One region of the Enterobacter sp. JH25 genome, then DNA from elsewhere that is predicted to be linked to it. Evidence: predicted binding sites of a transcription regulator. Region 1 holds the regulator's gene; the other holds the start of a gene.
What was found. The regulator Fur, encoded in region 1, represses iron uptake genes when iron is present. The targets are predictions, from matches to a motif close to ATAATAATGAGAACNACTATCAA.

Region 1 (7,690 bases):
AGATGTACCAAACTTCACTGCGTGTTCTGCGTTGCCCACCACCGGCTTCAGCACGTAGTACTGCGCGGTCAGTTGAGCGACGTTAATCAAATCGCGTTGTTGTGCAGGTTGTCCTGCACGGCTGTGATTTGCCATTGCCTGGTCCTTCTGATGCAAGGGTTAAATTGTACCGCAAACCTTTTCGATCAATTCCGCCGGGAACTGCATGGACTGCATGATATGTTCGATCATGCTGCACTTGCGGCCCGTATTGGTATTGGTGATCACCCAGTATGGCGTACCGGGAACATGTTTGGGTTTGGTTTGGTTGCCATTTTGCAGCAGGGTCTGCTCGTCACCTGCGAAGTAAACGCGCGTGCGACCGTGCAGCGACTCTGTCGCTTCTGCAAATGCGTTGTTATCCAGTGAGTAAAGTGTAGACAGCACCAGCATAAAGCGGTTAACCGCCTTTTTCTGCTCTGCATATTCATCAGACAGCAGCAGCTCGCGCATCGCGCGCACTTTGTCTTTTGCCGGCATGACGGCAGGTTTTACTTGTGCAACAACGCTCGGCTGAGACACGACATCTTTAGTGACAGGAGTGGGCTGTGAGGCGGCGGAAATTTTAAGCATGCGCCGTAAAATGTCGGACGCGCTCTCCCCAATATGCCGCGTCTGGCTGGCAATATACTGATAGAGTTCGTCATCAACTTCGATTGTTTTCATCTTAATCCAGTGCGATATCTTATCTGAATACAAGTCGTTGAGATTATAAGGTCTAATCCCAACAGCGGATAGCGTCAAACCAGGTTGGCGGCAAAAGTCAGATTAAACTGGATCCTTGCCCCCGGGCGGCAGAATGGTCAACATGATACCCTAACCTGACAAACCTAAAAAAAGAACTTTGCCATGAAATTGAATACCCGAGCGCAAACTGCACAATCGCCGAACAATAATTCTCCCATCGTACTGGTTCACGGCCTGTTTGGTAGTCTGGATAACCTGGGCGTGCTGGCGCGCGATTTAGTGACCGATCACGAGATCCTCCAGGTTGATATGCGCAATCACGGTCTTTCAGGACGCTCGGAGGAGATGACCTACGCAGCCATGGCGCAGGATCTGCGGGACACCCTCGATGCGAATAATATCCAGAAAGCGACGCTCATCGGGCATTCAATGGGCGGTAAAGCGGTGATGGCGCTTACAGCGCTGGCCCCTGAGCGAATTTCCGGTCTGGTGGTCATTGACGTTGCGCCCGTCAATTACGACGTTCGCCGTCACGATGAGATTTTCGCTGCGATCAATGCTGTGACAGAGTCAGGCGTCTCCACACGCCAGCAGGCGGCAGCCGTTATGCGCGAGCATCTCGATGAAGAAGGCGTGGTCCAGTTCCTGCTGAAATCCTTTGTTGACGGACAATGGCGCTTTAACGTCCCGGTACTGTGGGATCAGTATTCGCATATTGTGGGGTGGGAAAATGTCCCCGCCTGGCCGCACCCTACCCTCTTTATTCGCGGCGGCAACTCCCCTTACGTCACTGACGCGTATCGTGACACGCTGCTGGCGCAATTTCCGCAGGCTCGCGCTCACGTCATCGCCGGTGCCGGGCACTGGGTCCACGCGGAAAAACCGGATGCGGTCCTGCGCGCCATTCGCCGCTATCTTACTGATACAGCGAATTGATTAAAAAGCCAGCGACCGGAAGACGACGGGCTTCCAGTCGTTGGCGTGTGGATATGGGTGATGTATGATGGCGCGCTTATCGCCCGGGCATTAGCAGGGCGGCGTGTTTCCCCCGAAGTCTCAGAATCATGGCCAAAGAACAAACGGACCGTACGACACTAGATCTGTTCGCGAATGAGCGTCGACCGGGACGACCGAAAACGAATCCGCTTTCGCGCGATGAACAGCTGCGTATCAATAAACGCAACCAGCTTAAACGCGATAAAAATCGTGGGCTTAAGCGTGTCGAACTCAAGCTGAATGCCGATGCCGTCGATGCGCTTAACGAGTTAGCTGACGCGCGCAACATCAGCCGCAGCGAACTGATCGAAGAGATGCTGATCGCCCAGCTTGAGACGTTACGCGGCAAGGCGTGAGTCAGAAAATCCCCAATATTACCTTTTTCATGTAGCACAGAGTGCAGTCCTGCGTGATAGCTGTTTCCGCAGGGTTGCCTGTTCTGCTATTATTGCCCTTATCCGTGGACAATTTGCGCCACCATACCATTAAGTTTCAAGAGGTTATTTTACTCATGGCAATCATCGGCATTTTCTTTGGCAGTGATACCGGCAATACTGAAAATATCGCAAAAAACATTCAAAAACAGCTCGGTAAAGACGTTGCTGATGTGCATGACATCGCCAAGAGCAGCAAAGAAGATCTCGAGGGCTATGACATCCTGCTGCTGGGCATCCCGACCTGGTACTACGGTGAAGCACAGTGTGACTGGGACGATTTCTTCCCGACGCTGGAAGAAGTCGACTTCAACGGCAAGCTGGTTGCCCTGTTTGGCTGTGGCGATCAGGAAGACTACGCTGAGTATTTCTGTGATGCGCTGGGCACTATTCGTGACATCATTGAGCCGCGCGGTGCGGCGATTGTTGGTCACTGGCCAACAGCGGGTTACCACTTCGAAGCTTCCAAAGGTCTGGCAGATGACGATCACTTCGTTGGCCTTGCCATTGATGAAGACCGTCAGCCAGAGCTGACCGCAGAGCGTGTAGAAAAATGGGTTAAGCAGGTTCGTGAAGAGCTGAACCTGGACGATATCCTTAACGCCTGATATCCCTGCGGCGCAACTCCGGTTGCGCCCGTTGTTCAGGTAAAACCGATTAAATTAATTGCTACAAACTTTTAACTTTTTCGTCCAGACCTGTACAATATCCCCCTGGTAAAAAGTGGGTGCCATCGAACAAGTTTGTTGGTGATACCACGTTTTTATAAGCATACTTTGCTTGAGACTTGCAGTTTTCATTTAGCCATGGCAGTTCTATAATGAGACGCATTATCCCAAGTGCATTTTCTGTCACTTCTTCTTTTGAAGTGAATCGTTTAGCAACAGGACAGATTCCGCATGACTGACAACAATACCGCATTAAAGAAAGCTGGCCTGAAAGTAACGCTTCCTCGGTTAAAAATCCTTGAAGTGCTTCAGGGGCCAGACAATCACCATGTCAGTGCGGAAGACCTTTATAAGCGTCTTATCGATATGGGTGAAGAGATTGGGCTGGCAACCGTCTATCGTGTGCTGAACCAGTTTGATGACGCGGGCATTGTTACTCGTCATAATTTCGAAGGCGGTAAATCCGTGTTCGAGCTGACTCAGCAGCACCACCACGATCACCTGATCTGCCTCGACTGTGGCAAGGTCATTGAATTTAGCGATGATTCCATTGAATCACGCCAGCGTGAAATCGCCGCCCGTCATGGCATCCGCCTGACCAACCACAGCCTGTACCTGTACGGTCACTGTGCTGAAGGGGATTGCCGCGAAAATGAACATGCGCACGACGCAAAATAAGTCAGTGTTCATACTCTGAGCCAGCCGTGAGGTTGGCTTTTTTTTGCCTGGAAAAAGCCCGGTAAGCGCAGCGCCACCGGGCGTAAAGCAACTTATTTATTGTTATTGCGAATCTCGTCCCAAATCTTATCGCAACGCTTCGCCACTTCCTGATCGTTACCGGTTTTACGCGCCTGAATACAGGCCTGGTAATCCATCACGCGAACGTTTTCCTGCGTGGCGAATTGCTCATGGGCTTTGTCTTTTTTCAGCACGTTCAGCACGCTTTGACAGGCTTCAATCTTCTCAGGTGAACCTTGTGCGGTATTGATGCAAGCGCTATACGCCTCTTTCAGACGGGAGTCTTCTTTCGGCGCCTGATCCTGCGCGCACGCCACCAGCCCGAATGCCAGCAGCGCAACGATTACCCTTTTTTTCATCATGTTCAGTCTCCATAACGGCGGGACACAGCCCGCCGCAGCATTCATCAGAAGATGGTAAATGGCGCAATGACCATAAATTTCACGTCGCGCTCATCCTGGAAGATGTTGCCGTAACCGCCCGCGTAGCTCGGGATATCGGAGTGGTTGTCATACTGGGTGAAGTGCAGTTTGAACATCGTGCCTTTCGCACGCCCCTCCTGCAGGGTGTAAATCGCATCCAGACTGTATGAAGACTCTTTCAGACGGTAGTTCGGATCGTAGTAGGCGTCTGGCGTAGCCATATCCGCTGGCTTCGCGTCCCAGGCGTACGCGTAGGACGCGCCCACTGCCCAGCCAGGCAGGTTCCAGTTCTTCAGGTCATACATTGCGCCGAAGAAGACTGCTTTTTCGCCGTCGGCGTTGAAGTCAGAGCGGTTATCCCACCAGATATCCAGACGACCGTTGGAAGAGGCGTAGGTTGGCGTCATACGTTGCAGGAAATAGCCCTGCTGCCCTTCTGCCTTGACCCATGTACCCTCCAGACGCAAATCAACCTGACCCACCTTGTAGCCGAAGGTCAGCGCCTGTAACCACGCGGTGCCGTCATAAATATCATTTACGCTGCCATCGCTGACCTTGTCGCGCGTACCGTAGAACTGATAGCTGGTGCTCAGCGGGCTACCTGCGATATCAAATTTGTAGCTGGCTTTAGCAAAGTACTGATCAATATAACCTTCAGCCTGACCAAAAGCCGCTTCCAGCACCAGATCGTTTTTGAAGTCGTACTTCGCCCCCAGCGAGTGGAGATAATCAACTTTGGTTTTTTTATCGTTTTGATAGAACTTGTCCATCTCAATGTGCCACGGCGCTTTGTACTCGTTGGTCCACATATAGGAGAAGCTCAACGCCCCCGCATCGCCGTAGTCAAAATTAGCACCGGCTTCCGCGCCCTGATAGGTACCTGGCATAAAGCTCCAGTGCGGCGCTAACAGCGTCTGACCGGTTGGCTGGATATAACCACCACGCGCCCAGACCGGGCCATATTTGAATTTTGCAGCCGCTTTATACAGGCTGATTCCGCTTTTATCGCCGGACCAGTCTTCGTCGTAAGCTTTATTGCTGGAGGAGAACGCAATTTCGTTCGGATGGCCGCTGTCGCCATTTTCGGCCATTTCAATTGCGGTGAACGCTGCAATATCGATCCCGAACATATCGGCGGCATATCCCGACTGGAAATCCAGGTTGGCGTTCCAGGTCGAGTGAGAAAGGTTAGTTTTGTATTTATCTTCAGTGACGTCTTTACGGTCACGCTCACGTTGCCAGTAATAAATACCGCCCGTAAGGGTGGAATCTTCAATGAAACCTGCTGCTTTTGCCTCTGGCGCAACCACCAGGCCCGACATTGCTGTCACACCGGCGATAGCCAGCGCCAGCGCACTACGTTTGCCACTGAACGTACGCATAGATTATTCCTCTTTGACGAATTAAAACGCCTTAAACGGCGAAAAACAGAAAAGACCAAATGGTCAGGGGTAGTCAGAAATACCCTCGAATTAACTACCGTCTTTAGGTTATTTTTCGCGACGCGAATTATCAATGCTTTTAATCAGGCAAAAGTCAGGATTATGACGAAGAGCACATATTTCGTAGTGCTTTGTAACATTTACCGTGAAGCGAGTACTGGCGGGGGAATACGCTAATTTTCAGTAAGTAACATTGAGATTGAGAATATATTTTTCAGCGTTTCAGTTTTTGGAAAACAACAAACTTTTTTTAAATAAAATAAGTAGCACCACATTGACCTGGAATGTTGGCTTTAAAAGATTATCCCGATGCTTAACGACATGATCGTTAAATAAAAAAACGCCGCATTACGCGGCGTTTGTTTCTCATTGACCAGAGCAGCGTTATTATTCGCCGATCTTAGTCCAGGTATCACGCAGACCCACGGTACGGTTAAATACTGGTTTTTCTGCCGTGCTGTAACGGCTGTCCAGGCAGAAATAACCCTCACGTTCGAACTGGAACGCTTTACCGGCTTCAGCGGCTTTCAGAGACGGCTCGGCATACCCCTGCTTGATAATCAGCGACTCAGGGTTAATAACCGCCAGGAAGTCTTCCGCTGCGCCTGGGTTAGGCACGCTGAACAGACGGTCGTAGAGACGGATCTCAACCGGCAGCGCATGCTGCGCGCTCACCCAGTGGATTACGCCTTTCACTTTACGGCCATCCGCCGGATCTTTGCTCAGCGTCTCTGCATCGTACGTACAGAAGATGGTCGTGATGTTACCTTCCGCATCTTTCTCTACGCGCTCGGCTTTGATTACATAGGCGTTACGCAGACGTACTTCTTTGCCCAGCACCAGACGCTTGTACTGCTTGTTCGCTTCTTCTCGGAAGTCGGCACGATCGATCCAGATTTCACCGCTGAACGGCACGTCGCGGGTGCCCATTTCCGGTTTGTTCGGATGATTAGGCATAGAGACCAGTTCGCTCCCGCCCTGCGGATAGTTTTCGATAACCAGTTTCACTGGATCGATCACCGCCATCGCGCGCGGCGCGTTTTCGTTCAGGTCTTCACGAATGCAGGATTCCAGAGACGCCATTTCGATGGTGTTGTCCTGCTTGGTGACGCCGATACGTTTGCAGAACTCACGAATGGAGGCGGAGGTGTAGCCACGACGACGCAGGCCAGAGATGGTCGGCATACGTGGGTCGTCCCAGCCTTCAACGTGCTTGTCAGTGACCAGCAGGTTCAGCTTACGCTTGGACATCACGGTGTATTCCAGGTTCAGACGAGAGAACTCGTACTGACGCGGATGCACAGGAATGGTGATGTTATCCAGCACCCAGTCGTACAGACGACGGTTGTCCTGGAATTCCAGCGTGCACAGAGAGTGCGTAATGCCTTCCAGCGCATCGCTGATGCAGTGGGTGAAGTCGTACATCGGGTAGATGCACCACTTGTTACCGGTCTGGTGGTGTTCTGCGAACTTAATGCGGTACAGCACCGGATCGCGCATCACGATGAACGGAGACGCCATATCGATTTTGGCACGCAGACACGCTTTACCTTCTTCGAAGCCACCGGCACGCATTTTTTCAAACAGCGCCAGGTTCTCTTCCACGCTACGATCGCGGAACGGACTGTTCTTACCGGGCTGAGTCAGCGTACCGCGGTATTCACGGATTTCGTCAGCAGAGAGCTCGTCGACGTATGCCAGACCCTTGTTAATCAGTTCAACCGCATAGGCATACAGCTGATCGAAATAGTCTGAGGAGTAGCAGATATCGCCTGACCAGTTGAAGCCCAGCCATTGCACGTCGTTTTTAATCGACTCAACGTATTCGATGTCTTCTTTTACTGGGTTGGTGTCATCGAAACGCAGGTTGCACTGCCCCTGGTAGTCTTGCGCAATACCAAAGTTCAGGCAGATCGATTTGGCGTGACCAATGTGCAGGTAGCCATTTGGCTCCGGCGGGAAACGCGTGTGGACTGTGGTGTGCTTACCACTGGCCAGATCTTCATCGATGATCTGACGAATAAAGTTACTCGGGCGGGCTTCTGCCTCACTCATCGTGGATTCCTCAAAGCGTAAACAACGTATAACGGCATATGATCTTATAAGCCGGACGTAGTGACAACCCTTAAAACGTCCCGGAAGAAAATAATGGGGGCAATTGCTGCAAAAAAAAGCGGCGGAGGATATCCCCCGCCGCTAAAGGCATAACTCTACTCAGGAGCGATTACTTGCCTTTAATCTCATACAGTGGCGTTTGGCCTGCA
Region 2 (7,690 bases), 99 kb from region 1:
CCCCGGCCGGAAGGCAAACGCCTCAGCGATTTACAGCCGGACCAGGGCATCGCTGACAGCCCTCAGTCATTTAGAAAGCAACTTTATTGCTTCTGCATAAAAAAATTACTGGGGATCCCTCAGCCCACAGGGAGAGGGGGAAGTCACTGCCTGTATCAGAACCTCGTATTCACGCTCATGTACCAGGTGCGACCCGGCTCATTATACGTATACGCACCCGCACCGTACATATACGCACCCGTCGTGGTATTACCCGTGGTCTGGGCGTTACCGGCGCGCCACTGGCGCTTGTCGAAGACGTTGTCCACGCCGCCGGTCAGGCTGACGTTTTTGGTCACGTCCCAGGTCGCGCTCAGGCCAACGATGCTGTACGGGCTGACTTCGTCTTTCTCAGACCCGGTCACCGGCTGACCTTTGTAGTTGTACTTCTTCGGCTGCTGCTTGCCGTACCAGGTGAAGGTCGACTGCAATGAGACATCCTGACGTACCTGCCAGCTCAGGGTAGAGTTCAGCGTATACTCCGGGATGATCGACAGACGATCGCCGGTCTCCTTGTTCTTGCTTTGCAGCATGTAAGTGATGTTGTTGGTCCAGTTGATGGTGTCGCTGACCGGCACGTTCAGGGAGCCTTCCAGACCTTCTACTACCGCCTTCGGCACGTTTTCCCACTGGTAGATATCGGTGGTGACTTTGCCGGTGGACGTCTGGCCAATCGGCGCATAGCCCGTTTCAATCTTGTTGCGGTAGTCGTTGCGGAACCAGGTCACGCCCGCCAGCCAGCCGTCGCGTTTCCACTCCAGGCCAATCTCTTTGTTGATGCTGGTTTCCGCTTTCAGATCGTCGTTACCCATCATGTAGCAGCCCACGCCGTCGGAACTGGCGTAGCAGCCCTGGCCTTTACTGTACAGCAGGTAGTTCGGGTTGGTCTGATACAGGCTTGGCGCTTTATAGGCGCGCGCGATGCCCATCTTCAGGGTGAAGTCATCCCCCAGACCCTGCGACAGGTTCAGGGACGGGCTCCAGTTATTACCCACAATGGTGTGGTGGTCGAAGCGCAGGGCAGGGGTCAGCATGGTGCTGTCGGTCAGCTCCATGTTGTTTTCGGCAAACAGGGAGAAGATCTCCGCTGAAGTGTACGGGCTACGGTCTTCGCTCATGCCCGGGATGGTGCCGCCCTGCTGGGTTTGCGTGAAGGAGGTCGAGTCCTTCATGCGCTGCTGGTTCCACTCGGTGCCGAGCGTCAGGTTTTGATTCACAATGAAATCAATCGGCAGGTTGATTTCGCTGTGCAGCATCACGTCGGCCAGGTCGGTATCGGTGAATTTATTGCTGTTGAACAGGCCTTCCAGACCGCCCGCCAGGCCTTCGCCCAGACGCGAGTTGCGGGTGTGCTCGTACTGCGCCCAGTTGCTGGTGGTAATGCCGTTATCCCAGCCGCCGTTCCAGGTCACCGCGAAGTTCTGACGATAGATACGGTTAGTCTCTTTACCGTAGTTCTTCTTCACCAGCCCGCTTGAGCTGTTGTCGTTGTTGGTATTCTGGGTATCGCCCGCGTAAAGGTTGTTCTGGCGGCTGTATCCCGCCTCAAACTCCAGGGACTGCATAGGCGCAAAGTCCCAGCGCACCACGCCGTTGATGTCTTTATTCTCGACCCCTTCACGGCCTGCCGGCAGCGTGTCGGCATATGCGCCGGTACGGTCAGACTGATGGCCCTGGTTAATGTCCCAGGCGTCGGCCTGGGTTTTATCCAGGTTACCGTACATGCGGAAGCTGAAATCCCCGCCCAGCGGGCCGCTCAGGCTGAAGTTAGTGCGTTTGGTGGAACCTTCGTCTTTATGCTCTGGCGCGTTCAGGTAGGTGTTCCAGGAGCCGTGCCACTGGTCGTCGAATTTTTTGGTGATGATGTTCACCACGCCGCCCGCCGCGCCGTTACCGTAGCGTGCAGCGGCCGGGCCACGGATCACTTCGATGCGCTCGATCATCTCTGGCGGTACCCAGCCGGTATCGCCGCGGGTGTCACGCTCGCCGCGCCAGCCCAGACGGATGGAGTTGCGGCTGGTGACCGGCTTGCCGTCAATCAGGATCAGGGTGTTTTCCGGGCCCATGCCGCGAATGTCAATCTGACGGTTGTTCCCGCGCTGGCCGCTGGTGGAGTTGCCGGTCAGGTTAACGCCCGGCATGGTGCGGATGATTTCCGCCACGTCGCGCGCGGGCGGGTTTTTGCGGATCTCATCGGCGGTGATGGTTGACACGCCCGGCGCCTGCAAATTCTGCTCGGCGGCGGTGATCACCATGGTGTCTTCGTGCTGCGCGGAGGCGGTGTTGTCGTCTGCCATGGCGGGCAGCGCGACACCATAAATCCCTAAATTGACCAGCAAGGCCAGAGAGTGAATCTTCTTATTCATTGTACGTCCCGCTTTTATGGTTATTTAATGAGCGCGCTTCCCACAGCGCGGGCATTACGCTATTGCAAATGCAAATAGTTATCAATAATATTATCAATAAAATTTGCTCTGAAACAAAAAAGACTGTTAAACATGGGGTTATAAGGGTGACGGCGTTAACAACCGGAAGTGAAGCGTGGTGGCAGGCGAAAAACGGGCCGGAACGGGAACGTCATCAGGAAAACTATCGCGTGACATTCTGGTGGCGGGACCCGGCGGGAACGCAGAAAACGTCGACGATTAAACGCGTCTGGCTCTACGTCACCGGCGTGACCGATCACCATCAAAATGCCCGTCCGCAGTCCCTTGAACGTATCCCGGATACCGACGTCTGGCAGTGGCAGGGCGAGTTCAGCCCCGAATGGCGCGGCAGCTACTGTTTTATCCCCTCCGACAATGAAGATGATTTTGCCAGCGCAGTGTTTGAAGGCGAGCAGCCGGACCGCATGGCGCTGCGCGAAGGCTGGCGCAAACTGCTGCCGCACGCGGTTTCCGATCCGCTGAATGCCCAGAGCTGGCGCGGCGGACGCGGGCACGCCGTCTCGGCGCTGGAGATGCCGGAGGCGCCCGTACAGCCCGGCTGGAATCATCCCGATACGCCCTATAAAAAGCCTGTCTGCATTGAGTGGCACAGCGCGCGTCTGAAGAACCATCGCCGCGTGTGGATTTTTACCACCGGGGATGAAAGCCCCGAGCGCCCGCTGGCGGTGCTGCTTGATGGGCAATTCTGGGCCGAAAGCATGCCCGTCTGGCCTGCGCTGGCGTCGCTCACCCATGAAGGCAAACTGCCGCCTGCGGTTTATGTCTTAATCGACGTCATTGACACCGCACACCGCAGCCGCGAGCTGCCGTGCAACCCTGATTTCTGGCTGGCGGTGCAGGACGAACTCCTCCCGCAGGTGAAAAGCATGGCCCCGTTCAGCGACCGCGCCGACCATACCGTGGTGGCGGGCCAAAGCTTCGGCGGGCTCTCTTCCCTCTATGCGGGCCTCAGCTGGCCGCAGCGTTTTGGCTGCATCCTCAGCCAGTCCGGATCCTACTGGTGGCCGCACCGCGGCGCGCAGCAGGACGGGCTGCTCATTGAACAACTCAAAGCGGGTGAAAAAACCGCTCGCGGGCTGCGCATCGTCCTTGAGGCCGGGCGCAACGAGCCGCTTATCTTACGCGCAAACCAGGCGATCCTCGCCGAACTACACACTCAGCAACCGGTTTTCTGGCGTCAGGTTGACGGCGGACACGATGCGCTTTGCTGGCGCGGTGGGCTGACACAGGGGCTGATGACCCTCTGGCAGCCGCTTATTCAATAACGGAGTCTGTATGGAATTCAGCAATCCTTTCGATAATCCGCAGGGACAGTTCGCCATTTTGCAAAATGACCAGGGGCAGTACAGCCTGTGGCCGCAGGAGTGCGAGTTGCCCACGGGCTGGCGCGTGGTGTGCGAACCGCAATCTCAGGAGGCGTGCCAGCAGTGGCTGGCGGAACAGTGGCAGACGCTTGAGCCGTCTTATTTTGCGGGGAAGCGCGCATGAACCGTCTCCCTCTTGTCGCCGCCCAGCCGGGGATCTGGATGGCAGAGCAGCTTTCCTCCCTGCCAAACGCCTGGAGCGTGGCGCACTACACCGAACTGAAAGGCGCTATCGACGCGCCGTTGCTGGCAAAAGCCATCGCAGTAGGCATGATGCAGGCCGACACCCTGCGCACGCGTTTCGCTGAGGATAACGGCGAGGTGTGGCAGTGGGTCGATGAGGCCATGATCCTGCCGGAGCCGTCCATTGTGCGCGTTAACTCCCACGACGCCGCCGTGGCGCTGATGGAGGCCGATCTCAACCAGAACCTGCGCGTCGACAGCGGTCAGCCGCTGGCGTTTCACCAGCTGATTCAGGTGGGAGAAAACCACTGGTACTGGTATCAGCGGTATCATCATCTGGTGGTAGATGGCTTCAGTTTCCCGGCCATTACCCGTCAAATCGCCGCCATTTACGCTGCGTGGCAGAAAGGTGAACCTGCGCCCGCCTCCCCGTTTACTCCGTTCGCCGAGGTGGTGGAGGAGTATCAGCGCTATCGCGACAGCGAGGCGTATCAGCGCGACGGTGCTTTCTGGGCCGAACAGCGCCAACAGCTTCCTTCTCCGGTCTCGCTCTCTTCCGCACCCCTGCCGGGACGCGCCGCCACCACCGACATCCTGCGCCTGAAAATGGCGATGGACGGCCGTGCGTTCAGCCAGCTTGCACAGGCGGCCGGACAAACGCAGCGAACCGATCTGGCGCTTGCGCTGGTGGCGCTGTGGCTGGGCCGCCTGACCGGACGGCTGGACTACGCCGCCGGGTTTATCTTTATGCGCCGCATGGGCTCCGCCGCGCTGACCGCGACCGGCCCGGTGCTCAACGTCCTGCCGCTGGCGGTGAATATTCGCCCGCACGAGAGCTTGCCAGCGCTGGCGCTGCGCCTGGCGAACCAGCTGAAAAAGTTGCGCCGCCATCAGCGCTACGATGCCGAGCAGATCGTGCGCGACAGCGGGCAGGCAGCAGGGGACGAACCCTTGTTTGGTCCGGTGCTGAACGTCAAGGTGTTCGATTATCAGCTGGATATCGACGGCGTGGAGGCCATTACCCACACGCTGGCGACCGGCCCGGTGAACGATCTGGAGCTGGCGCTGTTCCCGGACGAGCAGGGCGGACTAAGCATTGAGATCCTCGCCAACAGGCAGCGTTACGACGAGGCGACGCTGAAGGGGCACGCGGCGCGGCTGAACGCAATGCTGACGCAGTTTGCCGCCAACCCGGACCTGCGCTGTGGCGACGTGGAAACCGTATCAGAGCAGGAATACGCCCGGCTGGCGCGAATCAACGATACCGGGCTGGCGCTGCCGTCCACCACGCTGGCGGACCTTGTCGCGGAGCAGGCGAGCAAAACGCCGGACGCCCCGGCGCTGGCGGATGCCCATACTGAGCTGAACTACCGCCAGATGCGCGAGCAGGTGGTCGCGCTGGCAAATCTGCTGCGCGCGCGCGGCGTGAAGCCGGGCGACAGCGTGGCGGTGGCGCTCCCGCGCTCGGTGTTCCTGACCCTGGCGCTGCACGGGATTGTTGAAGCTGGCGCCGCCTGGCTGCCGCTGGATACCGGTTACCCGGACGACCGTCTGCGGATGATGCTGGAGGACGCGAAGCCGTCGCTGCTCATTACCACCGACGAGCAGCTTCCGCGCTTTAACGATCTGCCGATCGCCACCTTTAGTTACAACACACTATTACCGGCCACCGATGCTGAACCTCTGCGCCTGGCGAAGCCGGAGCAGACCGCGTACATCATCTTTACCTCCGGTTCGACGGGACGACCAAAAGGCGTGATGGTCGGCCATACCGCCATCGTTAACCGCCTGAAGTGGATGCAGGATCATTATTCACTGGCGGCGCATGACGTGGTGGCGCAGAAAACGCCGTGCAGCTTTGACGTGTCGGTGTGGGAGTTCTGGTGGCCGTTTATCGCCGGGGCGAAGCTGGTGATGGCCGAGCCGGACGCGCACCGCGATCCGCAGGCGATGCAGAGCTTCTTCGCACAATATGGCGTAACCACCACCCACTTCGTGCCGTCGATGCTGGCGGCGTTCGTCGCCTCGCTGACGCCGGAAAACGTCGACTGTTGCAGGACGCTGAAGCAGGTGTTCTGTAGCGGCGAGGCGTTGCCGACTGCGCTGTGCCGCGAGTGGGAACAGCTCACCCATGCGCCGCTGCACAACCTCTATGGCCCGACCGAAGCGGCGGTGGACGTCAGCTGGTATCCGGCGTACGGCCCCGAGCTGGCGGCGGTGGAAGGGAACAGCGTGCCGATCGGCTTCCCGGTGTGGAATACGGGGCTGCGCATTCTGGACGCGATGATGCGCCCGGTGCCGTTCGGCGTGGCGGGGGATCTGTATCTCACCGGCATCCAGCTGGCGCAGGGGTATCTGGGACGCCCCGACCTTACCGCCAGCCGCTTTATCGCCGATCCGTTTGCCCCCGGCGAGCGGATGTACCGCACCGGGGACGTTGCCCGCTGGCTGGACAACGGCGCGGTGGAATATCTGGGCCGCAGCGATGACCAGTTAAAAATCCGCGGACAGCGCATTGAGCTGGGCGAAATCGACCGGGCCATGCTCGCGCTGCCGGATGTGGCCCAGGCCGTGGCGCACGCCTGCGTGTTCAACCAGGCAGCGGCGACGGGTGGCGATGCCCGCCAGCTGGTGGGGTACGTTGTCTCCGAATCCGGCTTACCGCTGGATCGCGACGCGCTGCTAGCATCACTCAAAGCCCAGCTGCCGCCACATATGGTGCCGGTGGTGCTGCTGCAAATCAGCGCGCTGCCGTTAAGCGCCAACGGCAAGCTGGATCGCAAGGCGTTGCCGCTGCCGGAGCTGACCAGCAAAACCTCTGGTCGCGCGCCTGAGACACAAACCGAAGTCGCCGTGGCGCAGGCGTTTTCTGCCCTGCTGGGCTGCGCAGTGAACGATATCGAAGCCGATTTCTTTGCCCTCGGCGGCCACTCGCTGCTGGCGATGCGCCTCGCGGCTCAGCTCAGCCGTGCGTTCAGCCGTAAGGTCACGCCGGGTCAGATTATGGTCGCCTCGACGGTGAGTAAGCTTAGCGGCCTGCTGGACTCGCAGATGAGCGACGAGCAGGCGCAGCGTCTGGGGTATGAAACTGTTCTCCCGCTGCGTGAAAGCAACGGCCCGACGCTGTTCTGCTTCCATCCGGCATCCGGCTTTGCCTGGCAGTTTAGCGTCCTGGCGCGCTACCTCAGCCCGCGCTGGTCAATCGTCGGTATTCAGTCTCCCCGGCCTGAGGGGCCGATGGAGCAGTGTGCGGATCTCGATGCGGTGATCGAACATCATCTGAACACGTTGCGTAAGCAACAGCCTCAGGGGCCGTATTATCTGTTCGGCTATTCCCTCGGCGGCACGCTGGCGCAGGGCATTGCGGCGCGTCTGCGCGAGCAGGGTGAAAACGTAGCGTTCCTCGGCCTGCTGGATACCTGGCCGCCGGAAACCCAGAACTGGGCGGAGAAAGAGGCTAATGGCCTCGATCCGGAGGTGCTGGCGGAAATTGAGCGCGAGCGTCAGGCGTTTATCGCCGCCCAGCAGGGGCAAGGTTCCAGCGAGCTGTTTAACGCTATTGAAGGCAACTACGCCGATGCGGTGCGGCTGCTCACCACCGCGCATAGTTCACGGTTCGACGGTAAAGCGACGCTGTTTGTCGCCGAACGCACGCGA

Region 2: a site for Fur is predicted at 2,474-2,496, ahead of L2Y28_RS05605 (TonB-dependent siderophore receptor). Genes of this name have one in related genera too.

The regions. Positions count from the first base shown of each region.
Region 1 is NZ_CP091319.1:1,286,881-1,294,570, reverse strand. It holds gene pgm (phosphoglucomutase (alpha-D-glucose-1,6-bisphosphate-dependent)) at 1-135, opposite strand, end outside; gene seqA (replication initiation negative regulator SeqA) at 160-705, opposite strand; gene ybfF (esterase) at 889-1,662, shown strand; gene ybfE (LexA regulated protein) at 1,791-2,078, shown strand; gene fldA (flavodoxin FldA) at 2,234-2,764, shown strand; gene fur (ferric iron uptake transcriptional regulator) at 3,056-3,502, shown strand; gene chiQ (ChiQ/YbfN family lipoprotein) at 3,595-3,921, opposite strand; gene chiP (chitoporin) at 3,969-5,366, opposite strand; gene glnS (glutamine--tRNA ligase) at 5,814-7,481, opposite strand; gene nagE (PTS N-acetyl glucosamine transporter subunit IIABC) at 7,651-7,690, opposite strand, start outside.
Region 2 is NZ_CP091319.1:1,187,987-1,195,676, forward strand. It holds gene L2Y28_RS05605 (TonB-dependent siderophore receptor) at 156-2,405, opposite strand; gene fes (enterochelin esterase) at 2,552-3,751, shown strand; gene L2Y28_RS05615 (MbtH family NRPS accessory protein) at 3,762-3,974, shown strand; gene entF (enterobactin non-ribosomal peptide synthetase EntF) at 3,971-7,690, shown strand, end outside.